3 regions of the Pseudomonas sp. G(2018) genome follow, and region 2 is predicted to be linked to each of the others. Evidence: predicted binding sites of a transcription regulator. Region 2 holds the regulator's gene; each other region holds the start of a gene.
What was found. Region 2 encodes FliA, which starts transcription of late flagellar genes. Its sites were predicted from a motif close to CTAAAGTTTNNNNNNNNNNNGCCGNTAA; they were not measured.
Positions count from the first base shown of each region.

Region 1 (9,888 bases), on a different contig from region 2:
AGGCCAAGCGGCGTTCTTCTTCGATGGTGTCGGCTTCGATGCTGGAACGGTGCGGGAGGATTTCCTCTTCCATGCCCATGATGAACACATAGGGGAATTCCAGGCCCTTGGAGGCGTGCAGGGTCATCATTTGCACACCTTCGGCGCCGTCCTCCTCTTCCTGCTGACGCTCCAGCATGTCGCGCAGTACCAGTTTGCCGATGGCGTCCTCGACGGTCATTTCGCCTTCTTCGTCCTTCTCGAGCGTGTTTTTCAACGCCTCGATGAGGAACCAGACATTACCCATGCGGTAGTCGGCGGCCTTGTCGCTGGAGCTGTTGGTGCGCAGCCAGTTCTCGTAGTCGATGTCCATGACCATGCTGCGCAGGGCCGAGATCGGGTCTTCGCCGGCGCATTGCTCACGGACCTTGTCCATGAAGCGCTTGAAACGCGACAGGCGATCGGTGAAACGGCTGTCCAGATGTTCACCCAGGCCGATTTCGTCGGTGGCGGCGTACATCGAGATTTTTCGTTCGGTCGCGTAGTTGCCGAGCTTCTCCAGCGTGGTCGAACCGATTTCCCGGCGTGGGACGTTGATCACTCGCAGGAAGGCGTTGTCGTCGTCCGGGTTCACGATCAGGCGGAAGTAGGCCATCAGGTCTTTCACTTCCTGACGTCCGAAAAAGCTGTTGCCGCCGGACAGGCGATACGGCACCTGATGGTGCTGCAATTTCAGTTCGATCAGCTTGGCCTGGTAGTTACCGCGGTAGAGAATCGCGAAATCGCTGTACGGTCGGTCGGTGCGCAGGTGCAGGCTGAGGATTTCCATGGCCACGCGTTCGGCTTCGGCGTCTTCGTTGCGGCAGCGGATCACGCGGATTTCGTCGCCGTGACCCATTTCACTCCACAACTGCTTTTCGAATTCGTGGGGGTTGTTCGAGATCAGCACGTTGGCGCAGCGCAGGATGCGGCTGGTGGAGCGGTAGTTCTGCTCCAGCATCACCACTTTCAAGGACGGGTAGTCTTCCTTGAGCAGCATCAGGTTTTCCGGACGCGCGCCACGCCAGGCGTAGATCGACTGGTCGTCGTCGCCCACCACGGTGAACTGGTTACGCTTGCCGATGAGCATTTTTACCAGCAGATACTGGCTGGCGTTGGTGTCCTGGTATTCATCCACCAGCAGGTAACGCACCTTGTTCTGCCACTTTTCCAGGATGTCGGCATGCTCTTCGAACAGCTTCACCGGCAGCAGGATCAGGTCGTCGAAGTCCACTGCGTTGAACGCCTTGAGCGTGCGCTGATAGTGGGTGTAGACGATGGCGGCGGTCTGTTCCTTGGGGTTGCGCGCGTTTTCCAGGGCCTGGGCGGGCAGGATCAGGTCGTTTTTCCAGGCGCCGATCATGTTCTTGATCTCGTCGACGCCGTCGTCGCCCGAGTATTCCTTCTGCATGATGTCGGTCATCAGGGCCTTGACGTCGGTCTCGTCGAAGATCGAGAAGCCCGGTTTGTAGCCCAGCCGCACGTGTTCCTTGCGGATGATGTTCAGGCCCAGGTTGTGGAAGGTGCAGACCGTCAGGCCCCGGCCTTCACCGGCGCGCAGCAGGGTGCCGACCCGTTCCTTCATCTCGCGCGCGGCCTTGTTGGTAAAGGTCATGGCGACGATGTACTGGGCGCGGATACCGCAGTTCTGGATCAGATGGGCAATTTTGCGCGTGATCACGCTGGTCTTGCCGGAGCCTGCACCGGCGAGCACCAAAAGAGGGCCGCCGACGTAGCTCACGGCTTCTTGCTGCCGGGGATTGAGTCGGGACATAGGTAAATTCAGGGGTCAGTCACGAAATGGGCCGGCATTTTAACAGGCTCAGCAATTTGTGCTGCTCTCTCCGACTTGTGACGTACAACGCGATCTCTAATTGCCGCTTTTGTTACTTTCACGCAGGATGCGCAACGGATTTGCGTCTAATGTTCGTAATTCCGGTTACAAAGGCCACGTTTGATAACTGATGTCATTGGTCATTGGTTATCGGCGCGGCATAATGCCCGTCGCCTACATCTTTGCAGAGTCTAGGGAGCTAGCTTGTCTACGCCTGTCGAACCCTTGCGTTTGCTGCTACTGGCCGAAGAGCCAGCGTGGGCAGCGTTGTTGCGCGAGTGTCTGGCTCCGATGGGGAGCTCGGCCGTGCTCATCAGCGCGCCGAGTTGGGAGTCGGTCAGCAGTCTGTTCGATGACAACCGCAGTGCGGTGTTGTTGACGATCCCGGCTCTTCAGCCGGCGCCGGGCCGTTGCTGTCTGCCGACGGTGCTGCTGCTCGAACACGAGCCGCTGACCCCGCCCGACGGTGTAAGCGACTGGTTGGTACGCGATCATCTCGATACCGGCATGCTGCGCCGTTGCCTGCGTCATGTGCGTGAGCGCGGCGTGCTGGAAACCACGCTGCAGCGCCTGGCCGAGCAAGACCCACTGACTGGCATCGCCAACCGCCAGGGCTTCCAGACGCTGCTGACGGCGCGCCTGGCAGAAAACGAGGGCCGTGGCCTGGCGCTGGGGCACCTCGATCTCGACAACTTCCGTCACGCCAACGATGCCCTCGGCCACCAGGCCGGCGATCGCCTGATTCTGCAAGTCGTGGCGCGGCTCAAAAGCCAGCTGGAGGCCGGCGATCAGCTGGCACGGCTGGGCAGCGATGAATTCGCCTTGCTGATCGATACCCGCCGCGCCCCGCAGCGCGCCGAATGGATGGCCGAACGCATCACCGAAGCCTTGGCCGAACCTTATTGGGTCGATGGTGAAAGCCTCTTGATCGGCTCCAGTCTCGGTATTGCCCACGCCCGCGCCCAGGCCGGTGCCGACCCGTTGATGTGGCACGCGCACATCGCCATGCAACAAGCCAAGAGTACGCAGGGCTGCACCTTTCACATTTTCAACGAACGCATCAACCGCAATGCCCGCAGCATCGCCGACCTGGAAACCGAGCTGCGCCGCGCGTTGCGCCGTGATGAGCTGGAACTGCATTACCAGCCACGGCTGAATCTCGAGGACGGGCAAATCGTCGGCCTCGAAGCCCTGGTTCGCTGGCGCCATGCCGAGCGTGGTTTGCTGCCACCGAGCGAGTTCGTGCCACTGGCCGAGCAAAGCGGTTTGATCGTGCCGCTCGGTTACTGGGTGATTTCCCGGGCCTTGCGCGACATGCAGGCCTTGCGCGAACGCGGTTTGCCGCCGCTGCACATGGCAATCAACCTATCGTTCCGCCAGTTCCAGGACAGCCAATTGCTCTCGACCCTGAGCCGGCTGATTGCCGAGCGTGGGGTCGAGGCGCAATGGCTGGAATTCGAACTGACTGAAACCGCGGTCATGCGCCGCAGCGATCTGGTCAAGCAGACCATGGACGCCCTCGGGCGCCTGGGCGTGCGCTTCTCCCTCGACGATTTCGGCACCGGGTTCTCATCGTTCGTGCACCTCAACAGCCTGCCGATCACCTTGTTGAAGATCGACAAGAGCTTTGTCGGCGGCATGGAGCAACGGGAAGAGAACCGCAAACTGGTCCATGCGATGATCAACCTGGCGCACAACCTCAACCTGGAAGTCGTCGCCGAAGGCGTGGAAACGCCGCAGCAACTGGACCTGTTGCGTGGGTTTGATTGCGATCAGGTGCAGGGGTATCTGATCAGCAAGCCGTTGGCGCTGGCTGAGCTGGTGGAGTATCTGACTTTCGATGGCAGCCAACAGACGCCGCTGGAAGGGATGGTTTAACCCCCCCGGATTCCTTGTGGGAGCTGGCAAGCCAGCTTCCACAGGTGGTTCATTCGGCCTGGACTGCATCGAAATGCCGCGCCGCCGGCTCGCGCTTGATCATCCGCTTCATCTTCCACTCAAACGCCAGCGTCAAACCCACCGCCGCGCACGCCAGTCCCAGCGCCAGGCCCCACCAGACGCCCGTCGGCCCCCAGTTCAAGTGGAACGCCATCCACCACGCGGCGGGCGCGCCAATCAACCAATAGCAACCCAGGCCGACCAGGAATGTGGTCTTGGCATCCTTGAGGCCACGAATGCAGCCCATGGCGATGGTTTGCGTGCCGTCGAACAGCTCGAACCACGCCGCCACTGCCAGCAGGCTTACGGCCAGGTTGATGACCTCGCGGAATGCCGGGTCGTTGTGGTCGAGAAACAGGCCGATCAACTGATTCGGCAGCAGCCAGAAAACCATCGCAAAGCACAGCATCGCCGCTGCGCCGAAGGCGATGCCGACCCGTCCGGCCAATCGCGCATCCAACAGTTGCCCGGCGCCGTAGTGCTGGCCGATGCGCATGGTGATCGCATAGGAAATCCCCGCCGGCACCATGAACGCTACCGAGACGATTTGCAGGGCAATCTGGTGCGCCGCCAATTGCGTGCTGCCCATGGTGCCCATGCACAGCGCCGCGAACGCAAACAACCCGACTTCCACGGCGTAGGTGCCGCCAATCGGCAGGCCCAGGCGCCACAGCTCCTTCAGGTACTGATGGTTGAGCCGTAGCAATCCCTGACGCAGCGGGTAAGCGTCGTAAGCCGGATGCCGACGGATGTGCCACGCCAGCGCCAGGGCCATGAGGTTGGCCACGATCGCGGTGACCAGGCCGATGCCCATCAAACCCAGTTTCGGCAGGCCGAACATGCCGGTGATCAGTGCGTAGTTGAGCAGGAAGTTGGCCACTGTTCCGCCCAGGCTGATGACCATCACCGGCGTAGCGCGGCCGATGGCGCTGGTGAAACCACGCAAGGCCATGAAAGTCAGGTAGCCAGGCAAGGCGAAGGGTAAAAACACCAGAAACTGCCCGGCGGCCTGAACGTTACTCTCGGTCTGGCCGAACAGCAGCAGGACCGGCTTGAGGTTCCACAGCAGCAACCCTGCGCCCAGCGCCATCAACCACGCCAGCCACACTCCGGCCTGGGTCAGCCGGGCTGCGCCGAAAATATCGCCCGCGCCCTGACGAATCGCCACCAGGGTGCCGACCGCGGCAATCACGCCAATGCAGAAAATCGACACGAACGAATAGCTGGCCGCACCCAGCGAACCACCGGCCAGCGCTTCGGGACTCAGGCGCGCCATCATCAAGGTGTCGGTGAGGACCATCAGCATGTGCGCCAACTGCGAGGCGATCAACGGCCCCGCCAGCCGCAGGATGGCCCAGAGTTCAATACGTGCTGGATGTTGCATGGTCATCACGCTCTGTAGGAAAAGTCGACAGGAAAGGGTCGATTCTCGGCGCTCCGCGGGGTTTGCACAAAGGGATAAAAAGGATGGGTGGCATGATTAAAACTCATGCAGGAAAGTTTCTGCTAGGGTGGTCGAATCCCGGTTCAAGAGCTTTCCCCATGTCACGACGTCTGCCTCCCTTGTATGCCCTGCGCGCATTCGAAGCGGCGGCGCGACACAGTTCGTTCACCCGTGCCGCCGAAGAGCTGTCGATCACGCAAAGTGCGGTCAGCCGGCATATTCGTACGCTCGAAGAGCATTTTGCCTGCCGCTTGTTTCACCGAAGTGGTCGCCACCTGCAGCTGACCGAATCGGCCCGCTTGTTGTTGCCGGGGATCCGCGAGGGCTTCACTGCTCTGGAGCGGGCTTGTAATACCTTGCGCGCCGAAGACGACATCCTGCGCATGAAAGCCCCGTCTACCCTGACCATGCGTTGGTTGCTGGCGCGCCTGAGTCGTTTCCGCCACCTGCAGCCGGGCAACGAGGTGCAATTGACCAGCGCCTGGATGGATGTCGATTCGGTGGACTTCAACGATGAGCCATTCGATTGCGCAGTGTTGCTGAGCAACGGACATTTCCCGCCGGACTGGGAGGCGAGTTACCTATTCCCCGAAGAATTGATCCCGGTGGGCGCGCCCAACCTGCCGAGTGATCAGCTATGGGATGCCGCGCGCCTGGCCAACACCGAGCTGCTGCACCCGACGCCGGACCGCCGCGACTGGCGCAATTGGCTGGAGCGCATGGGCCTGGCCGATCAGGTGTCACTCAAGGGCGGGCAGGTGTTCGACACGCTGGAGCTGGGCATGATCGCGGCAGCCCGAGGCTACGGCGTGTCCATGGGCGATTTGCTGATGGTGGCGGAGGATGTGGCACAGGGGCGCTTGAGCCTGCCGTGGCCGACGGCTGTTGCCAGCGGTGAGAAATACTACCTGGTCTGGCCGAAAACCCGTCCGGGCGGTGAGCGCATGCGTCGGCTCAGCGACTTTTTGCAAAGTGAAGTCCGGGCCATGGAGTTGCCGGATGTCGAGCATCTGAGCTGAAACGATAGAGCGCCCAGTGTAGCGGCCTTGAGCCATATCCCCGCTATTCGCTCAAGTATTCCCGTTCGCCGCCGAAAATCTGCTCGTGGGACCTTCGTGCAGGTTCGACGCTACTTCCTAATTATTAGACATTTTGCTGAGTGTGCGCCGTGATCACGATGATCCAGGCACTTGGCCAGGAGCTGTCATGTCTCAACCTCGTGCCCGGATAGCCTCACAGCTTGGTCTTGCGCTCGCCGTGATTCTGGCGATCGTCATCACCGGCAGTACCTTGTTCGCCCTGCGTTCGCTGGACACCGCCAACCTCGCTACCCGCGAAGAACACCTGGCCAGTGAGGCCCGGTTGCTGGCCGATCAGTTGAGTACCTTTCACGGTACGCTGCGTGAAAGCACCCAGCGCCTTGCCGGGCTGTTCGAGAAGCGTTTCAGTGGAGGGCTGAGCGTGCACCCGGATGAACCGGTGGCCGTGGCGGGCATCCAGACACCGGGCTTGCACCTGGGCAGTGAAGTGCTTAACAACAACTTCAAGGAAGTGGACGAGTTCAAGCAGATGACCGCGGGCGTGGCGACGGTGTTCGTGCGCAGCGGCGAAGACTTCATTCGCGTCAGTACAAATGTCAGCAAACAAGACGGCAACCGTGCCATTGGCACTGTTCTGGATCACGCGAATCCGGCATACGCCCGTTTGATGGCGGGGCAGAGCTACGTGGGTCGATCCTTGCTGTTTGAACGCCTCTACATGTCGCAGTACACCCCTGTGCGCGACAGCAGCGGTAAGGTCATTGCCGTGTTGTATGTAGGATTCGATTACACCGACGCGCAGAAGGCGCAGTTCGAAAACCTCAAACGCTTCCGCATCGGCCAGACCGGTTCCCTGGCGCTTTTAGATGAGCAAAACAAATGGCTTGTGCCGATCGCAGGTGTGCAGGCTCTGGACCAAGCGGTGCCGGCAATTGTCGATCTGGCGAAAACACCGGGCAAGGGCGATTTCTGGAGCGACAAGTCCGAAGAGTTTTATAGCGTGGCCGTACCGTTCGAAGGTGGGCCGTGGTCGGTGGTGGCGAGCATGCCGAAAAACGAAATCAGCGCCGTGACCTGGAGTGTCGGTATCCAGCTGGCCATTGGCAGTTTGCTGGCGATGTTGCTGGCAGTGGGTTCGGCAGTCTGGCTGTTGCGCAGCAAACTTGCCCCGCTGGGGGATCTGGTGCGCCAGGCCGAAGCCTTGGGCGCCGGTGATCTGAGCGTCCGTCTGAGCGTGTCGAGCAACGACGAAATCGGTCAACTGGCCCGCGCCTTCAACCAGATGAGCCAGGCGTTGTCGACCATGGTCGAGCACATCCGCAATGCTTCGATGGAGGTCAACCGCCGCGCTCAGGCCTTGTCCGGCTTGTCCGGTGGCGCCTACGAAGGGATGGAACAGCAGTCGGGCGAAATCACCAGCATGGCCGGGGCCGTGGAAGAATTCAGCGCGACCTCGTTGAACATTGCCGACAACATGGGCAGCACCCAGCGTCTGGCCCAGGAAAACGCCCAGCAAACGCAGATTGGTCGCACGTCGATGGACGAAGCGTCCTCGTCGCTGGAGCAAATCGCCGGTGCATTGAACAGCACCGCAACGGTGATCAATACCCTGGGTCAGCGCTCCCAGGAAATCGGTGGCATCGTCGGTGTGATTACGTCGATCGCCGATCAGACCAACCTGCTGGCGCTCAATGCCGCGATCGAAGCGGCCCGTGCCGGCGAGCAGGGTCGTGGTTTTGCCGTGGTGGCCGATGAAGTGCGCAACCTTGCCTCTCGCACCCGTGAAGCCACCGATGAAATTTCCGGGATGATCCAGAGCATCCAGCAAGAGACCGGCAACGCCATCAGCACCATGGAACAGGGCAACGTGCTGATGCAGGAAGGCTTGTCACGCAACGCCAACGTCGCCGCGGCACTGGCGCGGATCGACGAGCAAAGCCGCTCGGCCGGGCAGCAGTTCGCCGCCATCACCACCGCCACTCAGGAACAGAGCAGCACCGCGACCTTGCTCAGCAGCAACCTGCAGAGCATCGCCCTGGCTAACAGCGAGCAGCGGGAAGTGGTGTCCAACCTGGCCGTCACCGCCAGGGAACTGGAGAAGCTGGCGGCGGATTTGCGGTCCGAGGTTGACCGGTTTCGTTGAGGTGCCTTTGAAATAGTTATCGCGGGCAAGCTCGCTCCCATAGGGTACCTGCGTCGTCGAACAATCGCGTAGACGACACAAATTCTGTGCGAGCCTGCTCGCGAATGAGGTCACCTCAATTCAGCATCTTTCCCCAGTTAATCGCACTTGGCATTGCTGGAGACTTCCTTGCTTGCCTGTTTCAACAGGTTACCCAACTCAGCCGCATTGGTGCTGTTGTAAACCCGGCCACCGGTGTTCTCAGCGATGCAGCGTGACGGGCCGCCAGCACCGATTTTCACCACGTTGACCCGCAGGCGCGGTTGTTCCCTGGCGATTCGACGGGATACCGCGCAAACGTCCTGCCCGCAACCGTCTTCTCCGTCGACAAACATCACGATAACCGCATCGTTATTGCGCCCGTCGACGGTACTCGCCGCATGGGCCAGGCTGTCGGCCAGCGGTGTGCCGTCGTCGGGAACCAGACCTCGAATCCCGTTGATCAGCCGCGGACGGTCGCCGAACTTGAACACACCCCGGTCCGGTGTTCTTTCGCAGCCGGCGAAGGTGATCAGGCGTGTGTCGATCTTCGGGTCCAGCCCGTTGATCATGCCGGCCAGCGAATCCTTGGCGACGTCCATGCGGCTGGGTTTGGCGGTGAGCCGCATGGTGCGGTTCGGGTCCAGGAGCTTGTTGATGTCAGGACCGAAGAACCAGTCCTCGTCGGCTTTCACTGACTTGATGTTCAAATCCATCGAGCCCGAAGTGTCGAGCACCACCACGAACTGCGGGACCTCTGACTTCGGCGCTGTTTTGCGGCAGGCGAAGTTGTCCAGCGTCGGGGCTGGTGGCGGGGCCGCCACTTCCGGTTTTGGTGGTGGAACCGGTTTGGGTGGCGGGGTCGGCTTGGGCTCCGGTACGGGTGCGGGTGCCGGTTTGGGTGGCGGGACCGGCTTGGGTTCCGGTACCGGTACCGGTTCTGGCGTGGGTTCTGGTGCCGGAACAGGTTTCGGTTCCGGTTCCACGACAGGTGCGGGAACAGGCTCAACCGGCTTCTCAACCGGTTTCTCAACTGGCGTAACCACCGGCGCTACAGGCGGAACCACGACAACCGGCTCACGGTGCAGGAACCACCAGAGCCAGAGCGCCAGAAGCAGCAACAGCAGCGCGAGTAAGGCCGCCGCGAGCCACCAGCCCCGCCGCGACGGCGGTACGACCGGCGCCACCGGAATCACCGGCGGCACGATCGGTTTGGGCGGACGCTGGTTCCAGCGCACCACCAAAGGCTCACCGTTGAGGCTGTAGAGTTTGTCCAGCTCAGGCGTGCCGAGCAGGCTGCGCAGGTCATCCGCTTCCTTCGGTTGACCGCGTTTTTGCAGTTCATCCGCCAGCTGTCCGAGGGACGTCTGACGTACCTCATAGGTTTCCAGCAAACGTCGTTGCGCGTCCTCGTTGAGATCGGCATAAGGCGTGGGTTGGCCGCCCAGTTCGG
Region 1 covers NZ_SCOO01000027.1:21,765-31,652, forward strand. The annotation lists gene rep (DNA helicase Rep) at 1-1,792, opposite strand, end outside; gene FFS64_RS22220 (bifunctional diguanylate cyclase/phosphodiesterase) at 2,057-3,730, shown strand; gene FFS64_RS22225 (NorM family multidrug efflux MATE transporter) at 3,780-5,174, opposite strand; gene FFS64_RS22230 (LysR substrate-binding domain-containing protein) at 5,333-6,253, shown strand; gene FFS64_RS22240 (methyl-accepting chemotaxis protein) at 6,441-8,417, shown strand; gene FFS64_RS22245 (VWA domain-containing protein) at 8,555-9,888, opposite strand, start outside.
Region 1: FFS64_RS22240 (methyl-accepting chemotaxis protein) is a predicted target of FliA. The motif match lies at 6,304-6,331, and genes of this name have one in related genera.

Region 2 (9,888 bases):
ACTGCCCAGACTCTCATTTGGTTTGGTTCCTCCCGGTCGAATCGACCGGGAAATAGCTCAACGTGTTAATGCGGGTGACGGAGAATTGACGGCGCTCTCTCGTACCGGCGACTTGACCGGGGTCGGTGCAGTTTGTGTGCCAGCACGCTTCAAAGCGGCATCCGGTGTGGTATGAGCGGCTCCGGTCCCGGTCAGGCTGCGGCGCACGTCAAGATTGCGTGACACCACCAGCACTACACGACGGTTGCGCGCCCGGCCCTCGACCGTGGCGTTGTTGGCCACGGGCTGGAATTCGCCGTAGCCCACCGATGCCAGACGACCGGGGTTCACCCCCTGCATCGCCAGCATGCGCACGATGCTCGCCGAACGGGCCGACGACAGTTCCCAGTTGGTCGGGTACTGCGCGGTACGTATGGGTTGATCGTCGGTAAAACCTTCAACGTGAATCGGGTTGTCAAACGGCTTCAAAATGGCCGCGACCTTGTCGATGATGTTGAAGGCCATGTCGCTGGGCATGGCGTCGCCGCTGCCGAACAACAGGCTGGAATTGAGTTCGATCTCGACCCAGAGCTCATTGCCGCGCACGGTCATCTGGTTGGATTTGATCAGATCGCCAAAGGCTGCGCTGATGTCGTCGGCGACGCTTTTCAGCGGATCGCTGGCCCCGGCGATACCGGCGTCAACCTGTTCGGCATCCTTGACCAGCGGCTTGGCCGGGGTCACCGTCTTCGGGCGCTCTTCACCAATGGGTATTGGCTGGAGGGAACGATCGGCATCGTTGAAGACGCCGATCAGCGCTTGGGAAATGACCTTGTACTTGCCTTCGTTGACCGAAGAGATCGAGTACATCACCACGAAAAACGCGAAGAGCAAGGTGATGAAGTCCGCGTAGGACACCAGCCAGCGCTCGTGATTAACGTGTTCATCATGCTGACGGCGACGTGCCATGAGGTTATTCCCTTAGTCCATGAAGCCCTGGAGCTTCAACTCAATGGAGCGAGGGTTTTCACCTTCGGCGATCGACAGGATGCCTTCGAGCAGCATTTCGCGATAACGCGACTGGCGCAATGCAACGGATTTGAGTTTGGCGGCAATCGGCAGCAGCACCAGGTTGGCACTGGCCACGCCGTAGATGGTGGCGACGAAGGCCACGGCAATGCCGTTACCCAGTTGCGACGGATCACCGAGGTTGCCCATGACGTGAATCAGGCCCATCACCGCACCGATGATGCCGATGGTCGGCGCGTAGCCACCCATGCTTTCGAAGACTTTGGCGGCCTCGATATCGCGGCTTTCCTGGGTATAGAAATCCACTTCCAGAATGCTGCGGATGGCTTCCGGTTCGGCGCCGTCCACCAGCAGTTGCAAGCCTTTGCGCGAGTAGCTGTCGGGTTCGGTGTCGGCTACGCCTTCCAGACCGAGCAAGCCTTCCTTGCGCGCGGTCAGGCTCCAGTTGACGACACGATCGATGCCACCGGCCAGGTCGACGCGTGGCGGGAACAGAATCCATGCAAGGATCTGCATGGCCCGCTTGAAAGCGCTCATCGGTGATTGCAGCAATGCCGCGCCAATGGTTCCGCCCAGTACGATCAGTGCCGCCGGGCCGTTCGCCAGCGCACCGAGATGCCCGCCCTCAAGGTAGTTGCCGCCGATGATGGCGACGAACGCCATGATGATGCCGATAAGGCTCAGAACATCCATCAGATACAGGCCTCGACCAGGTGCTTGCCGATGTCGTCCAGGCTGTACACAGCGTCGGCGAGCTCGGCTTTGACGATGGCCATCGGCATACCGTAGATCACACAGCTGGCTTCATCCTGGGCCCAGATCGAGCTGCCGCCCTGCTTGAGCAAACGCGCGCCTTCGCGACCGTCGGCGCCCATGCCGGTCAATACCACCGCCAGAACTTTGTCACCGTAGGACTTGGCCGCCGAACCGAAAGTGATGTCCACGCACGGTTTGTAGTTCAAACGCTCATCGCCCGGCAGGATTTTCACCGCGCCACGGCCGTCGATCATCATTTGCTTGCCACCCGGTGCCAGCAGCGCCAGGCCCGGACGCAGGATGTCGCCATCCTCGGCTTCCTTGACGCTGATGCGGCAGAGCTTGTCCAGACGCTCCGCGAAAGCCTTGGTGAACGCTGCAGGCATGTGCTGGATCAACACGATCGGCGCCGGGAAGTTGGCCGGCAACTGGGTCAATACCCGCTGCAGGGCAACCGGCCCACCGGTGGAGGTACCGATGGCCAGCAGTTTGTAGGCTTTGCGTTTCGGCGCGGGCGACGACGGCGTGGCCGTATGGGCGCGTGCAGGGATCGGGGCCGGAGCCGGACGCGCAGGCGCGCTGCCGCCATAACTGCCAAGGCTGGAAGGTGCATGCGCTGGTGCAGGTGTGGCTACCGGTGCCGGAGTACTGTAGGCGCTGACACGACGGTTACTGCGCGAGATGCTCAGAATCTTCTCGCACAGCAGTTGCTTGACCTTCTCGGGGTTGCGCGAGATGTCTTCGAAATTCTTCGGCAGGAAGTCCACGGCACCCGCGTCCAGCGCATCGAGGGTTACCCGGGCGCCTTCGTGGGTCAACGAGGAAAACATCAAAACCGGAGTCGGGCAGCGCTGCATGATGTGCCGCACCGCCGTGATGCCGTCCATCATCGGCATCTCATAGTCCATGGTGATCACGTCCGGCTTGAGGGCCAGTGCCTGATCGATCGCCTCTTTTCCGTTGGTCGCCGTGCCGACGACCTGGATATTCGAATCCGCTGAAAGAATTTCCGAGACGCGGCGGCGGAAAAACCCCGAATCGTCCACCACCAGGACTTTGACTGCCATAAACACTCCGTTAGACGCCGCGGGACCTCAGACGCCCCGCTTCGCCAGAATCAAATACGCCGCGTGGCGTAACGCTTGAGCATGCTCGGAACATCGAGAATCAGCGCAATGCGACCGTCACCGGTAATGGTGGCGCCCGACATGCCCGGGGTTCCCTGGAGCATTTTGCCCAATGGCTTGATGACCACTTCTTCCTGGCCCACCAGTTGATCGACGACGAAGCCGATCCGCTGGGTGCCCACCGAAAGGATCACCACATGGCCTTCGCGCTGCTCTTCGTGAGCGGCGGAGCTGACCAGCCAGCGCTTGAGGTAGAACAACGGCAGCGCCTTGTCCCGCACGATCACCACTTCCTGGCCATCCACCACGTTGGTGGTCGACAGGTCGAGATGGAAGATCTCGTTGACGTTCACCAGCGGGAACGCGAACGCCTGGTTGCCGAGCATGACCATCAGCGTCGGCATGATCGCCAGGGTCAACGGCACCTTGATGACGATCTTCGAACCCTGGCCCTTGGCCGAGTAGATGTTGATCGAGCCGTTGAGCTGGGAAATCTTGGTTTTCACCACGTCCATGCCCACGCCACGACCCGACACGTCGGAAATCTCGGTCTTGGTCGAGAAGCCCGGGGCGAAAATCAGGTTGTAGCACTCGGTGTCGCTCAGGCGATCGGCCGCATCCTTGTCCATCACACCGCGTTTCACCGCGATGGAACGCAGGACGTTCGGGTCCATGCCTTTACCGTCATCGGAGATCGACAGCAGGATGTGGTCACCTTCCTGCTCCGCGGCCAGGATCACCTTGCCGCCACGGGCCTTGCCCGAAGCTTCGCGTTCTTCCGGCGACTCGATGCCGTGATCGACTGCGTTGCGCACCAAGTGGACCAGCGGGTCGGCCAGGGCCTCGACGAGGTTCTTGTCGAGGTCGGTTTCTTCGCCGACCAGCTCCAGGTTGATCTCTTTCTTGAGCTGGCGAGCCAGGTCGCGAACCAGGCGCGGGAAGCGCCCGAAGACTTTCTTGATCGGTTGCATCCGGGTCTTCATGACCGCGGTCTGCAGGTCGGCCGTGACCACGTCGAGGTTCGACACGGCCTTGGACATGGCTTCATCGGCGCTGTTGGCACCAAGACGGACCAGGCGGTTACGCACCAGCACCAATTCGCCGACCATGTTCATGATTTCGTCGAGACGCGCGGTGTCGACCCGCACGGTCGTCTCGGCTTCGCTGGCCGGTTTATCCGCTGGCGCCGATGCCGGGGCGCGGGCCGGAGCCGGAGCGGCAGCAGCCGCTGGAGTTTCGACTTTCGGTTCGGGCGCCTTGGCGGCCGGTTTCGGCGCAGCCTTGGCGACAGGTGCCGCCACCGGTGCACTGGTGCCTGAAGCAGCCCCGGAGGCGGTGCCGACTTCGGTGAACTTGCCTTTGCCGTGCAATTCGTCGAGCAGCGATTCGAATTCGTGATCGGTGATCAGGTCGCTACCGGCCGCAGCGGCGACAGGTGCTGCCGGAGTTGGCACCGAAGCGATGGCCGACTCCAGCGCATCCACCGCAAAGTTGCCCTTGCCGTGCAACTGGTCGAGCAGTGCTTCGAATTCGTCATCAGTAATATCGGAGCTGTCGCCGGCGGCTTTCGGCGCTTCCGGCGCGGCAGGCGCGGCAGGAGCCACCACCGCATCAACGGCAAACTGGCCTTTACCGTGCAACTGGTCGAGCAACGACTCGAACTCGGCATCGGTGATTTCGTCACTGGCAGCGCCGTCGCCGGCCGGAGCAGCCGCCGGCGCCTCGGCCTGTGCCTTCACGGCGTTCAGCGAGTCCAGCAGTTGTTCGAATTCATTGTCGGTAATATCGCCCGATTCGCTTTCAGCGACAGGCTCTTCAACCACGTCGGCAACGGGTGCCGGTGCGGCCTCATCAGCCGTTTGCGGCTCGGCCAGACGGGCCAGGGCCGCGAGCAATTCAGGCGTAGCGGCCGTGATCGGGCTGCGCTCGCGGACTTCGCTGAACATGCTGTTCACCGCGTCCAGTGCTTCGAGAACCACGTCCATCAATTCCGAGTCGACGCGACGTTCGCCCTTGCGCAGGATGTCGAACACGTTTTCGGCGATGTGACAGCACTCCACCAGCTCGTTGAGCTGGAGGAAGCCGGCGCCCCCTTTTACAGTGTGAAAACCGCGAAAAATTGCATTGAGCAAGTCCGCATCATCCGGCCGGCTTTCCAGCTCGACCAGTTGCTCGGACAGTTGCTCTAGAATCTCGCCGGCCTCAACCAGGAAATCCTGAAGGATCTCTTCATCGGCGCCGAAGCTCATTAATGGTGTGCTCCTAACAGGTCTAAAAACCCAAAAAACCTAAAATTCCAAAACTCTAGAAAACTAAAATTCTAAAATCCCAGGCTGGATAGCAAATCGTCCACATCGTCCTGACCGGACACAACGTCTTCTCTTTTATCGGCATGAATCTGCGGACCTTCACCCTGAGAGAGATGTTTTTGTGGATCTTTTTCGGCAAGCATCGCTTCACGGTCATGTTCGATGCCCGCAAAGCGGTCCACCTGACTGGCCATGAGTACGAGCTTGAGCAGGTTGCTTTCAACTTCGGTGACCAGCTGGGTCACGCGCTTGATCACTTGACCGGTGAGGTCCTGGTAATCCTGGGCAAGCAGGATGTCGTTGAGGTTGCTCGACACCGCGCGGCCGTTTTCGGCGCTGCGCGCCAGGAAACCGTCGACCCGCCGGGCCAGTTCGCGGAACTCTTCAGCCCCGACTTCGCGACGCATGAACCGTCCCCAGTCCGTACTCAAGGCCTGGGCTTCATCGCTCAGGCGGTTGACCACCGGCGTGGCGCTTTCCACCAGGTCCATGGTGCGGTTGGCCGCGGCCTCGGTCAGCTTGACCACATAGGACAGGCGCTCGGTCGCATCGGTGATCTGTGACACTTCCTCGGCTTGCGGCATGTGCGGGTCAATCTGGAAATTGACGATCGCGCTATGCAGCTCGCGGGTGAGCTTGCCCACTTCCTGATACAGGCCGCGGTCACGGGTCTGGTTGAGCTCATGGATCAATTGCACAGCATCGCCGAACCTGCCCTTCTCAAGGCTCGCGACCAGTTCGACGGCGTGTTTTTTCAGGGTCGATTCAAAATCACCCTGCGAAGATTCGTTATGCCCCATAGCTCCCCCGTGGCGCAGTTCAACCGATGCGTTCGAAAATCTTCTCGATTTTTTCTTTCAACGCCTGGGCCGTGAAGGGTTTGACCACATAGCCGTTTACACCGGCCTGGGCCGCTTCGATGATCTGTTCGCGCTTGGCTTCAGCGGTCACCATCAGCACCGGCAGGTGCTTGAGCTTTTCATCGGCACGCACGTGGCGCAGCAGATCGATACCGGTCATGCCAGGCATGTTCCAGTCCGTTACCAGAAAGTCGATGCTCCCGCTGTTGAGTACCGGAATGGCGGTAATGCCATCGTCGGCCTCGACCGTGTTGGTGAACCCAAGATCACGCAACAGGTTTTTTATGATCCGCCGCATCGTTGAGAAGTCATCAACGATGAGGATTTTCATGTTCTTGTCCAATTCGACCTCCAAGCAGACTAAAACGCGCCCAGCACCTGGACGCGCCATTTCAATCAATCTGGCAAAACACTCGAGGACTGTCTGGAGTACAGCGGATCGAGACCGGCGCGGTTCATCACCCCACCAGCCACGTCGCAGTGCCCCCACACTGCCTTCAGCGCGCTCGCCACTCTCCCAAACGCCCCCGCAAACGGGCCGCGCACTGGCTGTGTAACTGGCTGACTCGAGATTCGCTGACCCCCAGGACCTCACCGATTTCCTTGAGATTCAACTCTTCGTCGTAGTACAGCGCCAACACCAGTCGCTCACGCTCCGGCAAATTGGCAATCGCGTCCGCCAGCGCCGCCTGGAAGCGTTCATCTTCCAGATCGCGTGACGGTTCGAGATGAGCACTCGCGCCATCCTCGTGCAGCCCTTCGTGTTCGCCGTCCTGCAACAGATCGTCGAAGCTGAACAAGCGGCTGCCCAGGGTGTCGTTCAAAATCCCGTAATAATCGTCGAGACTCAATTGGAGTTCGGCCGCAACTTCGTGATCTTTAGCGTCACGGCCGGTTTTAGCTTCAATCGAGCGAATGGCGTCGCTGACCATGCGGGTATTGCGGTGGACCGAACGTGGCGCCCAGTCCCCCTTGCGTACTTCATCGAGCATGGCGCCGCGGATGCGGATGCCCGCGTACGTCTCGAAACTCGCGCCTTTGCTGGCGTCGTATTTGGTCGACACTTCAAGCAGGCCGATCATCCCGGCCTGGATCAGGTCTTCGACCTGGACGCTGGCCGGCAGACGCGCCAGCAGGTGGTAGGCAATGCGTTTGACCAGTGGCGCGTAACGCTCGATCAGCTCGTACTGCGCGTCACGCGCCGACTTCTTGTAGAGGTTGTAACCGCTGGCTGTCATAGCACAGGTCCTGCCGTTTGTTGCACGAGACGCTCGACGAAAAACTCCAGGTGCCCGCGCGGGTTGGCGGGCAACGGCCAGGTATCGACCTTTTGTGCAATCGCCTTGAACGCCAGCGAGCACTTGGACCGCGGGAAGGCTTCGTAAACGGCACGCTGCTTCTGCACGGCCTTGCGCACGCTTTCGTCATACGGCACAGCACCAACGTATTGCAGGGCGACGTCGAGGAAGCGGTCGGTAACCTTGGTCAACTTGGCGAACAGGTTGCGGCCTTCCTGCGGGCTCTGCGCCATGTTGGCCAGGACGCGGAAACGATTCATGCCGTAATCGCGGTTAAGCAATTTGATCAATGCGTAGGCGTCGGTGATCGAGGTCGGCTCGTCGCAGACCACCAGCAACACTTCCTGCGCGGCGCGCACGAAACTGACTACTGAGTCACCGATACCCGCAGCGGTGTCGATCACCAGCACGTCGAGGTTGTCGCCGATGTCGCTGAACGCCTGGATCAGGCCGGCGTGTTGCGCCGGGCTCAAATGCACCATGCTCTGGGTGCCGGACGCGGCCGGAACGATGCGGACGCCACCAGGCCCCTGCAACAGAACGTCGCGCAGCTCGCAGCGACCTTCAATCACGTCGGCCAGGGTACGTTTGGGTGTCAGGCCCAGCAGAACGTCGACGTTCGCCAGCCCCAGATCGGCGTCCAGCAGCATGACGCGCCGGCCAAGCTCAGCCAAAGCCAGGGACAAGTTCACTGACACGTTAGTTTTCCCGACGCCACCTTTGCCGCCGGTCACCGCGATCACCTGTACGGGATGCATGCTGCCCATATTATTTCTTTACCTTGTCTTGCATAGACGGAGGCCACATTACTGGCTGCGCGTTCGCAACTGGAACAATGCATGGCAGACCATCGATGTAGGTACAAAAACGATTCATTGCCACCTCAGCCTACCTGCTTGGTCGGGCTGTGGTAGATATCAGCGAACATGTCAGCCATGGCTTCTTCGCTGGGCTCTTCCTGCATTTGCACGCTCACGGCGCGACTGACCAGTTGATGACGACGCGGCAGATGCAAATCATCCGGAATCCGCGGACCATCGGTCAGGTACGCCACCGGCAACTCATGGCTGATGGCAAGGCTCAACACCTCGCCCAGACTCGCCGTTTCATCCAGTTTAGTCAGGATGCAGCCAGCGAGCCCGCAGCGCTTGTAACTGTGATAAGCGGCGGTTAGAACCTGCTTTTGGCTGGTGGTTGCCAGGACCAGGTAATTTTTTGACTTGATGCCACGCCCGGCCAGGCTTTCAAGCTGCATGCGCAGCGCCGGATCGCTGGCTTGCAGGCCGGCGGTATCGATCAGCACGACGCGTTTGCGCAGCAGTGGATCCAGCGCCTGCACCAGCGATTGGCCCGGATCGACGTGGGTTACCGACACGTTGAGAATCCGGCCCAGGGTCTTGAGTTGCTCCTGGGCACCAATACGATAGCTGTCCATACTCACAAGCGCGATGTTTTGCGCGCCGTACTTGAGTACGTAACGGGCAGCCAGCTTGGCCAGGGTAGTGGTCTTGCCCATGCCGGCAGGACCGACCATGGCAATCACACCACCCTCTTCCAGCGGTTCGACTTCCGGTGTGGCAATCATCCGCGCCAAGTGGGCCAGCAACATGCGCCAGGCCTGGCGGGGCTCTTCGATATCAGTGATCTGCGCCAGCAAATCCCGCGACAACGGGCCGGACAGGCCGATGCGTTGCAAGCGGCGCCAGAGGTTGGCCTGGTCCGGACGGCTGCCTTGCAGCTGATTCCACGCCAAAGAGCCGAGTTGTACTTCGAGCAATTCACGCAGGCCGTTGAGTTCGAAACGCATCGAGTCGAACACCCGCTGATCGACCGCAGGCGCAGCAGTAGGTGCCGGCGCAGGGCGACGGGGCTCGGCATAGGTTGGTTCGATCAGCGGCTCGGCGGCCGTGAGCGGCAGGCCGGCGAACAACTGGCGATTGGTGGCGTTATCGCTCTCGCCCTCGCTGCGCAGGCTCAATTCGGCCTGGGCGGTGACGATCCGCGATTGCGTCTTGCGCAGCTCGTCTTCGAGTTCCATGTTCGGAACACGCGGCGCCAGCGCCGACAGCTTGTAATCCAGGGCAGCCGTCAGCTCGACACCACCAGCGATCCGGCGGTTGCCAATGATGGCGGCATCGGCGCCCAGCTCATCACGAACCAGTTTCATGGCCTGACGCATATCGGCGGCGAAAAAACGCTTAACTTGCATAACCCACTACCTCAGCCGTTGGGCCCTACTGTCGCAACGATGGTCACTTGCTTGTTGTCAGGGATTTCCTGGTAAGCCAAAACGTGCAAACCCGGGACTGCCAGACGGCCAAACCGCGAGAGCATCGCGCGAACCGGACCGGCTACCAGCAGAATCACCGGTTGACCTTGCATCTCCTGGCGCTGCGCCGCATCGATCAACGAGCGTTGCAACTTCTCAGCCATGCTTGGCTCCAGCAGAACGCCCTCTTCCGAGCCTTGTCCTGCCTTCTGCAGACTATTGAGCAATATTTGTTCCAACCTTGGCTCCAGCGTGATAACT
Region 2 covers NZ_SCOO01000008.1:121,311-131,198, reverse strand. The annotation lists gene FFS64_RS10950 (ParA family protein) at 1-17, opposite strand, end outside; gene motD (flagellar motor protein MotD) at 58-948, opposite strand; gene FFS64_RS10940 (flagellar motor protein) at 961-1,701, opposite strand; gene FFS64_RS10935 (chemotaxis response regulator protein-glutamate methylesterase) at 1,701-2,831, opposite strand; gene FFS64_RS10930 (chemotaxis protein CheA) at 2,882-5,140, opposite strand; gene FFS64_RS10925 (protein phosphatase CheZ) at 5,212-6,000, opposite strand; gene FFS64_RS10920 (chemotaxis response regulator CheY) at 6,020-6,391, opposite strand; gene fliA (RNA polymerase sigma factor FliA) at 6,558-7,298, opposite strand; gene fleN (flagellar synthesis regulator FleN) at 7,295-8,125, opposite strand; gene flhF (flagellar biosynthesis protein FlhF) at 8,242-9,567, opposite strand; gene flhA (flagellar biosynthesis protein FlhA) at 9,579-9,888, opposite strand, start outside.

Region 3 (9,888 bases), on a different contig from region 2:
GGATGGCCTCATCGCGGGCAAGCCCGCTCCCACAATGGGCGATGGCGCTCACAGACTTTGTGTTCGCCCCGGAAACCCTGTGGGAGCGGGCTTGCCCGCGATGATGGCCCAACAGGCAACAAAAAGCCCGCAGACGATCACTCATCTGCGGGCTTCTTCACATCAGGGCAATGGCCTACGCCCGGCGCTCATGCATCCGCGCCAACTGCCGTTCCAGCATCGACGGATAGGGCTCCATGAGGCGCTCCACACAGCAAGCGCCTTCCGGGCTGGCAATCGGCCGGATGCGTGCGCGCTGGCGGATCAGGGCATCGTCACTGATCTTTCGCTCCACCAGCAGCAGGTTGCGGCTGTGCTGCGATAGGGCCAGGGCGTCCTGGGCGGGGTCGGTCAGCAGCAGGTCGATCTGGCTCAGGCCGAACAGCTCGTCGCCCAGGGTCAGGCCCAGCTGCAATTGCAGGGTGATGCCGCTGTCGGCGACTTCGATCTGCAACTGATGGCCCAGCGCGCGCAACAGCTCACCGCAGCAGATGGCATTGGTCAGGTAGTCGTCGCCGCTGTCTTCGGTGTGGAACAGCATCAGCGTGCTGCCATCGTTCAGGGTATGCAGTTCGCTCTGGTAGAGCGAGGCAGCCTGGTCAAGGCAGTCGCGGTAGCGTTTGAGCAGTTCTTCCAGACGCGTCCGAGGCAGGCGACGCAGTTGCTCCTGGGAGCCCAGCTGAACAGCCAGCACTGCGCTGTGCTGTGGCACGTTGGAAATCACGGGTTTGGCCAGCGGTTTCAAGGCGCTGTCCGGCGAATCATCGAGCAGATCGGCGAATGCATCTTCGTCATCGTCTTCGACGGTGTTGGCGGTGCGCCGTGGTGCAGCCTTCAGCGCGGTCATCGGACGGCTTTCATCAAAGCTTGGATCACGCAGGTTACGCACTTCGAAGCCCGGTTCGGCATCGTCATAGTCGTTGTCGTCGAACTCGGGTTCCGGCACAGGCTCGGGTTCGGCCGGTTCCGGCGCGAAGTTGGCGTGCAGCTGGCGCGCGAGGTCGCCGATCTCGTCCTGGCGTTCAGTGGCCGGGGTGTGTTCGTCAATGTTGCGCAGCCATACCCGCAATTGCAGGAGTGGAGTAGAGAGGTGTCGGCCCAGACGCAGGCTCAAGGCCAGGGACAAAGCCAGCAGGATGGCGCTCAAAATGCCCATGCTCTGCAGGCTGATGGTCATCGGCTGTTGGAACTGATCCATGTCCAGGCTGATGCGCAATTGTCCGGCGGTCACGTCCTGGAAGGTGATCTTGCTCTGATAGATGCCTTCGGCCTCGCCCAACAGGCCGTGCTTGGGACGCTGGCCGGCCTCGGCAAGGATGCGGTTATCCATGCTATAGATGGCGGCATGGGCCACCAGCTTGTTCTTGGTCAGGTTGTTGAGCAGCACGTTGAGGCTGAGGATGTCGTTGGACACCAACAGCTCGGTAGCCGAAGTGGCTGTCTGCGTGGTCAGGCTTTCACCCAGCGCATCCGCCTGCTCATGCATGGCCTGCTTGAACTGCAAACCCATCACGCAGGCGTAGATCACCAGGGCCAGAGCGACCAGGATCACGTTATGGCTGGCGATGCGCAATGCAATCGGTACACGGCGGTGGCGCAGTGCACGGAAGATCAGCAGAAAGAAGTTGTCGGTTTTTACTGGCGTGGGCCGGTTCACTTGAGCTCGGCTCTTTTGTCCGTGAAGTTGACGCGCAGTATAGCGACAGGCCCTAGACCGGCAAAGCGCTCACGGTGCCCGATGGTCACTGAATGTGGGTAGAATGCGGTTTTTTTCCACCTGCGGGGGTGCGCCTTGCGCGAAATCGTCCTGATAAACATCACGGGAGTCGACCGTCCCGGTCTGACTGCGGCCATTACCGGCGTTCTGGCCCAGGGTGGTGTGAACATTCTCGACATCGGCCAGGCGGTGATCCACGACACCCTGTCGTTCGGCATCCTGGTTGAAATTCCTGACACCGAACAAGGCAAGTCGGTCCTCAAGGACATCCTGTTCAAGGGCTATGAACTTGATCAACAGGTGCGTTTCACGCCGGTGTCCGAAGAGGATTACCAGCAGTGGGTTGGCAACCAGGGCAAAAAACGCCACATCGTGACGCTTTTGACTCGTAAAGTGACCGCCGGGCAATTGCAGGCCGTCAGTTCGATCACCGCCAAGTATGGCCTGAACATCGACCACATCGATCGTCTGTCCGGGCGCATGCCGCTGGATACCCCGGCCGACAAGGGCAAGGGCTGCATCGAGTTTTCCGTGCGCGGCGAAGCGGCCGATCCGCAAGCGTTGCGGGCCGAGTTCCTCAGCGTGGCCCAGGAGCTGAACGTCGACATCGCCTTCCAGGAAGACTCGCTGTTCCGTCGCAACCGTCGTCTGGCGGTGTTCGACATGGACTCGACCCTGATCGAAGCCGAAGTCATCGACGAACTGGCCAAGGCGGCTGGCGTGGGCGACAAGGTGTCGGAAATTACCGAGCGGGCAATGGCGGGTGAACTGGATTTTCGCGCCAGCTTCAAAGAGCGCCTGGCGTTGCTCAAGGGCCTGGATGTCGGCGTGCTGGATTCGATCGGTGCCTCGCTGCGCCTGACCGAAGGTGCTGAAACCCTGTTCGCCGAACTCAAGCGCCTGGGCTACAAGACGGCCATTCTGTCGGGCGGCTTCACCTACTTCGCTAAGCAATTGCAGGCCAAGCTGGGTATCGATTATGTGTTTGCCAACGAACTGGAAGTGGTCGACGGCAAGGTGACCGGCGTGGCGGTCGAGCCGATTGTCGATGCGCAGCGCAAGGCTGATCTGCTCAAAGAACTGGCGCACAAGGAGGGCTTGCGTCTGGAGCAGACCATCGCGGTCGGCGACGGTGCCAACGACCTGCCGATGCTGGCGATTGCCGGTTTGGGCGTGGCATTCCGCGCCAAGCCACTGGTCAAGCAGTCGGCCAAACAGGCGATTTCAACGCTGGGGCTGGATGGCGTGCTGTATCTGCTGGGCTTCCGCGATCGCGACGGACAGCTCTAACCCCGCAAAACACCTGTAGGAGCGAGCTTGCTCGCGATGATCGTCAACGATGACGCGGGCATTCTGATTGCCCGCGTCGCTCTGAGGTTCATCGCGAGCAAGCTCGCTCCTACAGTACCGGTGTGTATCAGGCTTTTGGTGAGCCCATGCCCTGGCCCATCTGCACCGGCGAGCCAGCGACCAGCTCCTCAGCCCATTTCACCTGATCCGGCCCGAACAGCACGACAGCGGTCGAACCCAGCTTGAAGCGACCCAGTTCCGCGCCTTTTTCCAGATGGATCGGCGCGCGGGCGGCTTCGTCGTAACGGAACGTTTTCAGCTCGCGCTTAGGCGGTGTAACCAGGCCGGCCCATACGGTTTCGATCGAAGCCACGATCATTGCACCCACCAGCACCACGGCCATCGGCCCGCGCTCGGTGTCGAAAATGCACGCCACACGCTCGTTGCGGGCGAACAGTTCAGGGACGTTTTCAGCGGTGGTCTGGTTGACCGAGAACAGACGGCCCGGAATGTAGACCATCTCACGCAGGGTGCCGGCCAGCGGCATGTGCACACGATGGTAATCCTTCGGCGACAGGTAAATGGTGGCGAACTCACCCCCCATGAACGGCGCGGCGTTGGCTGCGTCGCCACCCAGCAGCTCCAGCACGCTGAAGCTGTGGCCCTTGGCCTGGAACACGCGACCGTGTTCGATCGGGCCGAGCTGGCTGACCGCGCCGTCGGCCGGGCTGAGGATCGCCCCCGGCGTTTTGTCCAGTGGGCGGGCGCCGTCTTTCAACGCGCGGGTAAAGAAGGCGTTGAAATGCTCGTAGGCGGTCAGGTCTTCGACCAGGGCCTCGGACATGTTCACCTGGTAACGCTGGGCGAACCAGGCGGTGAAGGCATTCTTGAACCAGCGCACGCGGCATTCGGCGATGCAGCCGGCCAGTCGCGAGAGCAGGTTGTGGGGTAGCAGGTACTGGCTGACGATAAACAGACGCTTGTTCATTAACTGTCCTTAAAAACCTTAATTCTCTACAGGGGTGTCGGGATGGTTGCCCCATTCGCCCCAGGAGCCGGCGTAGCCTTTGACCCGCGGATAACCGAGGGACTTGGCCACCAGATAGGTGAAGCCAGAGCGATGGTGAGTCTGGCAGTGGGTGATCACTTCTTTGTCTTTGCTGATCCCGAGTTGTTCGAGGATTTGCGGCATATCGGTGCGGATGCGCAGGTTGCGTGACCGATCCATGCCGGCGGTCCATTCGAAGTTCACGGCGCCGGGGATGTGTCCGCCCTTGGCTGCCAGGACTTTCTCGCCGGAGAACTCCAGCGGTCCGCGCGCGTCCCAGATCGCCAGGTCGGCAGCCCCCAGGCGGCTTTGCAGGTACTCACGGGTGGCGGTCGGCTCGTCGTGCAGGGTCAACGCAACCGGTCCACCAACGGCAGCCGGGATCTGGATCGACATGGGCATGCCTTCTGCCAGCCAGGCGGTCAGGCCGCCGTCAATATAGTGGTACTTGCTGTGGCCGATGACATCCAGAAGCCAGATAAAACGCCCGGCCCAACCACCGCCTTCATCGTCATAAACCACGTAGACCGCGTCGGGGTTGTGTCCCAGCTCACCGAACAAGGCTTCGAGTGCCGCTTGCGGCGGCATCAGTCCCGGTGCGGGCGCCTGACCGAGTTGCGTGCGTTTCGGGTCGACGAACCGTGCGCCGGGGATATGCCCTTCGGCGTAGCGGGCACTGCTGGTCAGGTCCACCAGAATCAGTTCGCGGGCGTCGAGGCGAGGGAGCAAGTCGCTCGGTTCGATCACCAGCGGCAAGCCAGAGAAGTCAGACATGTGAGGTCTCCAGGGCACAAAAGGGAGGATTGTAACGCAGCGTCATTTGCCGCGCTGACTAAAGCTGTGCAGCGCTTTTTCGATGCACTGTGCGGTTTTGCCGAAGGCTTGCACGGTGATCTCCGAAAACGGTCCGCCGCCCTGGTCCGCCACGACGATCATGATCACCCGGCCATTGTTGACCAGTGATCGCAGCAGCAGGTGTTCGCCGCTGAATTGCGAACGCAGGCTATTGGGCAGCAGGGCGGAAAATTGCGCGTTGTTGTCCGGTGACAGGCGCACCTGGGCCTGCTGCGCGAGCAAGCGCTGCAGCACGGTACTCTGGCTGACCGCGAAATTCATACCGGCAACTTCCTTCGGCAACCCGGCAGTCTGGTGAACCCGAAGATTGGCATGGGTGCGGTCGGCCATCAGGATCATCACCCGGCGCATGCCGCTTGCGACCAAAGCGTCACGGGCGGAAGTGGTCAAGTGCATGGCGTTGGTAAAGCGACTCGGCTCGACCAGCAGCTCGGCACATTGTTTGCGCCACTTCACCAGATCTTCGGCGGTGGGTGCTGGCGCTGGCAGCAGCCCGGCGTGGACACGTTTCGTGCCCAACGGCCAGATCAGCGCAACGGCGGGGTGCCAGAGGTCGGGCATGGCGTGGTGGCGTGCACTATTGGCCGCCTGCTGATGCAATTGCTGTTGGACTTCGCCCATCGGCATTTGCAGGTAAAGGCTGGTCAGGTACTGCCAGCGCTCACTGTGCGGACTGTCCCAGGCCTGTTGTGCCGAGAGCGCCAGGCCGTTGGCCAGCAGCACCGTGTTGGCCGGTTGATTGAGCCAGCGGCGCAGGGTCGGGTCGTCGTCGAGACGGTTCTGCTGGTGCAACGGATGCTCGTTGTCGCGGGCAATGCGCAGGACTTTCACCAGTTCCCGCTGCTCGGTGAGCAGTAGTCGATAGCCTTGCTGTACCCAGATCGGCAGGCGCCAGATATCTGCGAGGGCCAGGCCGATTTCCAGCAGGCGCGTGCCAAACAGTTGCTTCTCGACTTTGCGCGCCGACTCGCGTTTGTGGATGACCCGCAGCTCCCATTCTTCGAGTAATTGCGGATGCGTCAGCGCCAATGGCCACAGTGGCGACAGAAACAGCAAGCTGCCCCAATGGATGTCCTGCCATAGTCGCGCCAGACGGCTGGCAAAAAAACCGTTGGCCTGTTGTGTGGCGTGCTGACTGATCATCTGCAACTGACGCAGGGCTTTCGGAATCTCGGCCATGGGCTTTGCGGGCAAGCGCTCGAGCAGTTCTTCGGTGCGCTTGAGGCCAAGGCGATTGATCGCGACTTCAAGGTTTTCCGCAGGCTCGGTCATGCTGCCATGGGTGTGGCGATTGGCATGACGAATGACACTCAAGGCCAGGGCCGGGCTGCCCTGCATCAATTCGGCGATGTCGCGCAGCGAGCTGCGACTGTCGCGGATCGCCCGACAGACAAGGTCGTGACTGTCTTGCGGAACCGGCAGGCGCACGCCATCGAGAAGCTTGACCCAGCCTTCGAGGGTGGTCGGTTTTGCAGGCGGGACGTTCGTTTCGTTAGCCATGTCTGGAGGCGATCATCGTCAACATTACCTGGGCCCGGAGTGGGTCAAATTGGCTTTTCGCCTGAACTGGCTATAGTCTGGCGCAGTTTTGCCGATAAGTAGAAGAAGAGATTTTTTAACTTCCGAATATGACCTTGAACCCGACTCAGTAAGTGCTCTCCTACCTATGGCTAAAATAATCGGCATCATCGTCGTATTCGCGAGCGTGCTCGGCGGATACGTGCTCTCCCACGGCAAAATCGCCGCCCTGATCCAGCCTTTCGAAGTGATGATTATCGGTGGTGCGGCCCTCGGTGCATTCCTGCAGGCCAACCCGGGTCACATGGCGATGCACGTTCTCAAGAAAGCCTTGGGAATGTTCAGTTCGCGCTTCAGCCACGGGTTCTATCTGGAAGTGCTGGGGTTGATCTACGAGATCCTCAACAAGAGTCGCCGCGAAGGCATGATGGCGATCGAAGGCGATATCGAAGATCCCGCCGCGAGCCCGATCTTCGCCAAGTACCCTACGGTGCTCAAGGATGAACGCATGACAGCGTTTGTCTGCGATTACCTGCGTATTATGTCCTCCGGCAACATGGCTCCCCACGAACTCGAAAACCTGTTCGACATGGAGCTTGCCAGCCTCAAGGAAGATCTGGACCACCCGTCCCACGCAGTGAACGGCATTGCCGACGCCATGCCGGGTTTCGGTATCGTCGCGGCGGTACTGGGTATCGTAGTGACCATGGCTTCGCTGGGTGAAAGTGACCAGAAAATGATTGGCGTGCACGTTGGTGCAGCGCTGGTCGGTACCTTCTTCGGTATTCTCGCGGCCTACGGTTTCTTCGGTCCCCTGGCGCATGCCCTGGGTCACGATGCCAAGGAAGAACTGAACGTCTACGAAGCCATCAAGGCCTCGCTGGTCGCTTCGGCTTCCGGCATGCCGCCATCGCTGGCGGTAGAGTTCGGGCGCAAGGTTCTGTACCCGGCGCACCGCCCTAGCTTCGCCGAGCTGGAACAAGCGGTTCGCGGCAGATAAGCCATGGAAAATAACCAGCCGATTATCATCAAGCGCGTCAAACGCTACGCCGGCGGGCATCACGGCGGCTCCTGGAAAATCGCCTTCGCCGACTTCGCCACGGCGATGATGGCGTTCTTCCTGGTGTTGTGGCTGTTGTCCACAGCTTCACCGGAACAGAAGCTTGCCATCGCCGGTTACTTCAAAGACCCGATCGGCTTCACTGAAAGCGGTACGCCCTACATCATCGATTTGGGCGGCACGCCAGAGTTGGCGCCGGAAAATACCCTCAACCCCGAGGTGAAGTCCCAACCGCAGCCGGACAAGGTGACTGTCGACGCCGAACAGGTCGAAGGCATGGCCGAGATGGTGGAGAAGGAGCGTCTCGAACTGTTGCTGCAAGAATTGCAGAACAAGGTCGAAGAGAATCCGCAGCTGCAGAAGTTCAAAGACCAGATCATGTTCGAGATCACCACGGACGGGCTGCGCATCCAGATCGTGGATGCCGAGAACCGACCGATGTTCGACTCCGGCAGTGCCCGCCTGAAGCCGTATTTCGAAGACATCCTGCTGGCCATGGCCGACACCATCAAGGCGGTGCCGAACAAGATCAGCATCAGCGGCCACACCGACGCCAAGCCGTACAGCGGCCAGGGTGATTTCGGTAACTGGGAGCTATCGGCCAACCGAGCCAACGCCGCTCGCCGTGCGCTGGTCGCAGGCAGCTATCCGGATCAGCAAGTGGCGCGAGTGGTCGGTTATGCCTCGTCGGCCTTGTTTGACCGCGAGCATCCGTTCAACCCGGTCAACCGCCGTATCGACATCGTGGTGCTGACCAAGAAAGCCCAGCGTGCCATTGAAGGTTCGCAAGGCGCGGAACCGACTCCCGAGCCAGCGCAAGGGCAAGGCGGTCCGGGTGAAGTGCCAACCGACCCGAACGCGTTGCCGGCGGACAAGGAGCCGTTGCCGGCTCACGAACTTCGCGAACGGCTGAATCTGTTTGACGACCCGGCCCCCAAACCGGCTGAAACGCCCAAGCCTTGATTTAGAAAGTCGGGGTAGCTGACCCGACTTCTTCGCGAGTCAGAACAAAATCCCAAGCGAAAAAAAGCCGCGAACATCTCGCGGCTTTTTCATGTCGGCGGGAGTCGGCTCAGTAGCCGTTTTCCGGCAAACTCGCGATGATCGAGCGGTAGCTGTTCATCCGTTGTTGCTGCACGCGGCCATCTTCCAGGGCCTTGAGCAGGGCGCAACCCGGTTCACGGTCGTGCTTGCAGTCGCGGAAGCGGCAGGTGCCGAGCAGGTCGTTGAACTCGATGAAGCCGGCTTCGACGTCGGCACGGCTGACGTGGCCCAGGCCGAATTCGCGAATACCCGGGGAGTCGATCAGCTCACCGCCGCCGGGGAAGTGGAACAGCCGCGCGGTAGTGGTGGTGTGAGTCCCCTGGCCGGACAGCTCGGACAATGGCCCGACACGGGTTTCGACTTCCGGTAGCAGGCTGTTTACCAGCGATGACTTGCCGACGCCGGACTGGCCGACGAACACACTGATGCGCCCGTCCAGTTGCTTCTGAAGTTGCTCCATGCCGTTGCCGTGATGGGCCGACACTTCGAGTACCGGATAACCCAGGGTGCGATAAACCGCCAGCAAGGCATTCAGCGCCGGGGCGTTATGCTCGTCGATCAGGTCGAACTTGTTCAGCAGCAGCAGCGGCTTGATTCCCGCGTGTTCGGCAGCGACGAGGTAGCGGTCGATCAGGTTGGCGTGTGGCTCAGGCAATGGCGCGAAAACGATGACGATCATGTCGACGTTGGCTGCAACCGGCTTGAGTTGACCACGGCTGTCCGGGCGGCACAGTTCGGTGTTGCGCGGCAGTTGCGCGACGATCACGCCGATGCCCTGGTTGCCGGCACGCCAGACCACCTGGTCGCCGGTCACCAGCGCCGGCAGGTTGGCGCGCAGGTGGCAACGGAATACCTGGCCGGCCAACTCGCCATCACGAGCCTCGACTTCGACCTGCACACCGAAGTGCGCGATCACCAGGCCGTGCTGTTCCGGACCCAGGTCGCCACCTTCGAGTGCCTCGACAGCCGAGGACTCGCGTTTGGCGGCGCGGGCAGCGCGTTCGCCCTGAATCTTTTCGATGCGCCAGTTTTGACGACGATTGAGTTGGCGTTTGGCCATGGGTGTTCCGTATCAAGAATGCAGCGATTAGGTAAAACGGCCGCGAGTTTAGCACGCCCGGCCACCGGCCTAGGCTAAACTGCGCAGCATTGCCTAGGAGCCGACACATGCAAAACCCGCAGAACCTGATCTGGATCGACCTGGAAATGACCGGTCTGAACCCGGATACCGACGTCATCATCGAGATGGCCACCATTGTCACCGACAGCGACCTGAACACCTTGGCCGAAGGTCCGGTGATCGCCATTCATCACAGC
Region 3 covers NZ_SCOO01000002.1:268,418-278,305, forward strand. The annotation lists gene FFS64_RS03255 (AhpA/YtjB family protein) at 176-1,696, opposite strand; gene serB (phosphoserine phosphatase SerB) at 1,832-3,046, shown strand; gene asd (archaetidylserine decarboxylase) at 3,174-4,034, opposite strand; gene FFS64_RS03275 (rhodanese-like domain-containing protein) at 4,053-4,868, opposite strand; gene FFS64_RS03280 (HDOD domain-containing protein) at 4,911-6,449, opposite strand; gene motA (flagellar motor stator protein MotA) at 6,616-7,467, shown strand; gene motB (flagellar motor protein MotB) at 7,471-8,490, shown strand; gene rsgA (small ribosomal subunit biogenesis GTPase RsgA) at 8,600-9,631, opposite strand; gene orn (oligoribonuclease) at 9,739-9,888, shown strand, end outside.
Region 3: motA (flagellar motor stator protein MotA) is a predicted target of FliA. The motif match lies at 6,520-6,547, and genes of this name have one in related genera.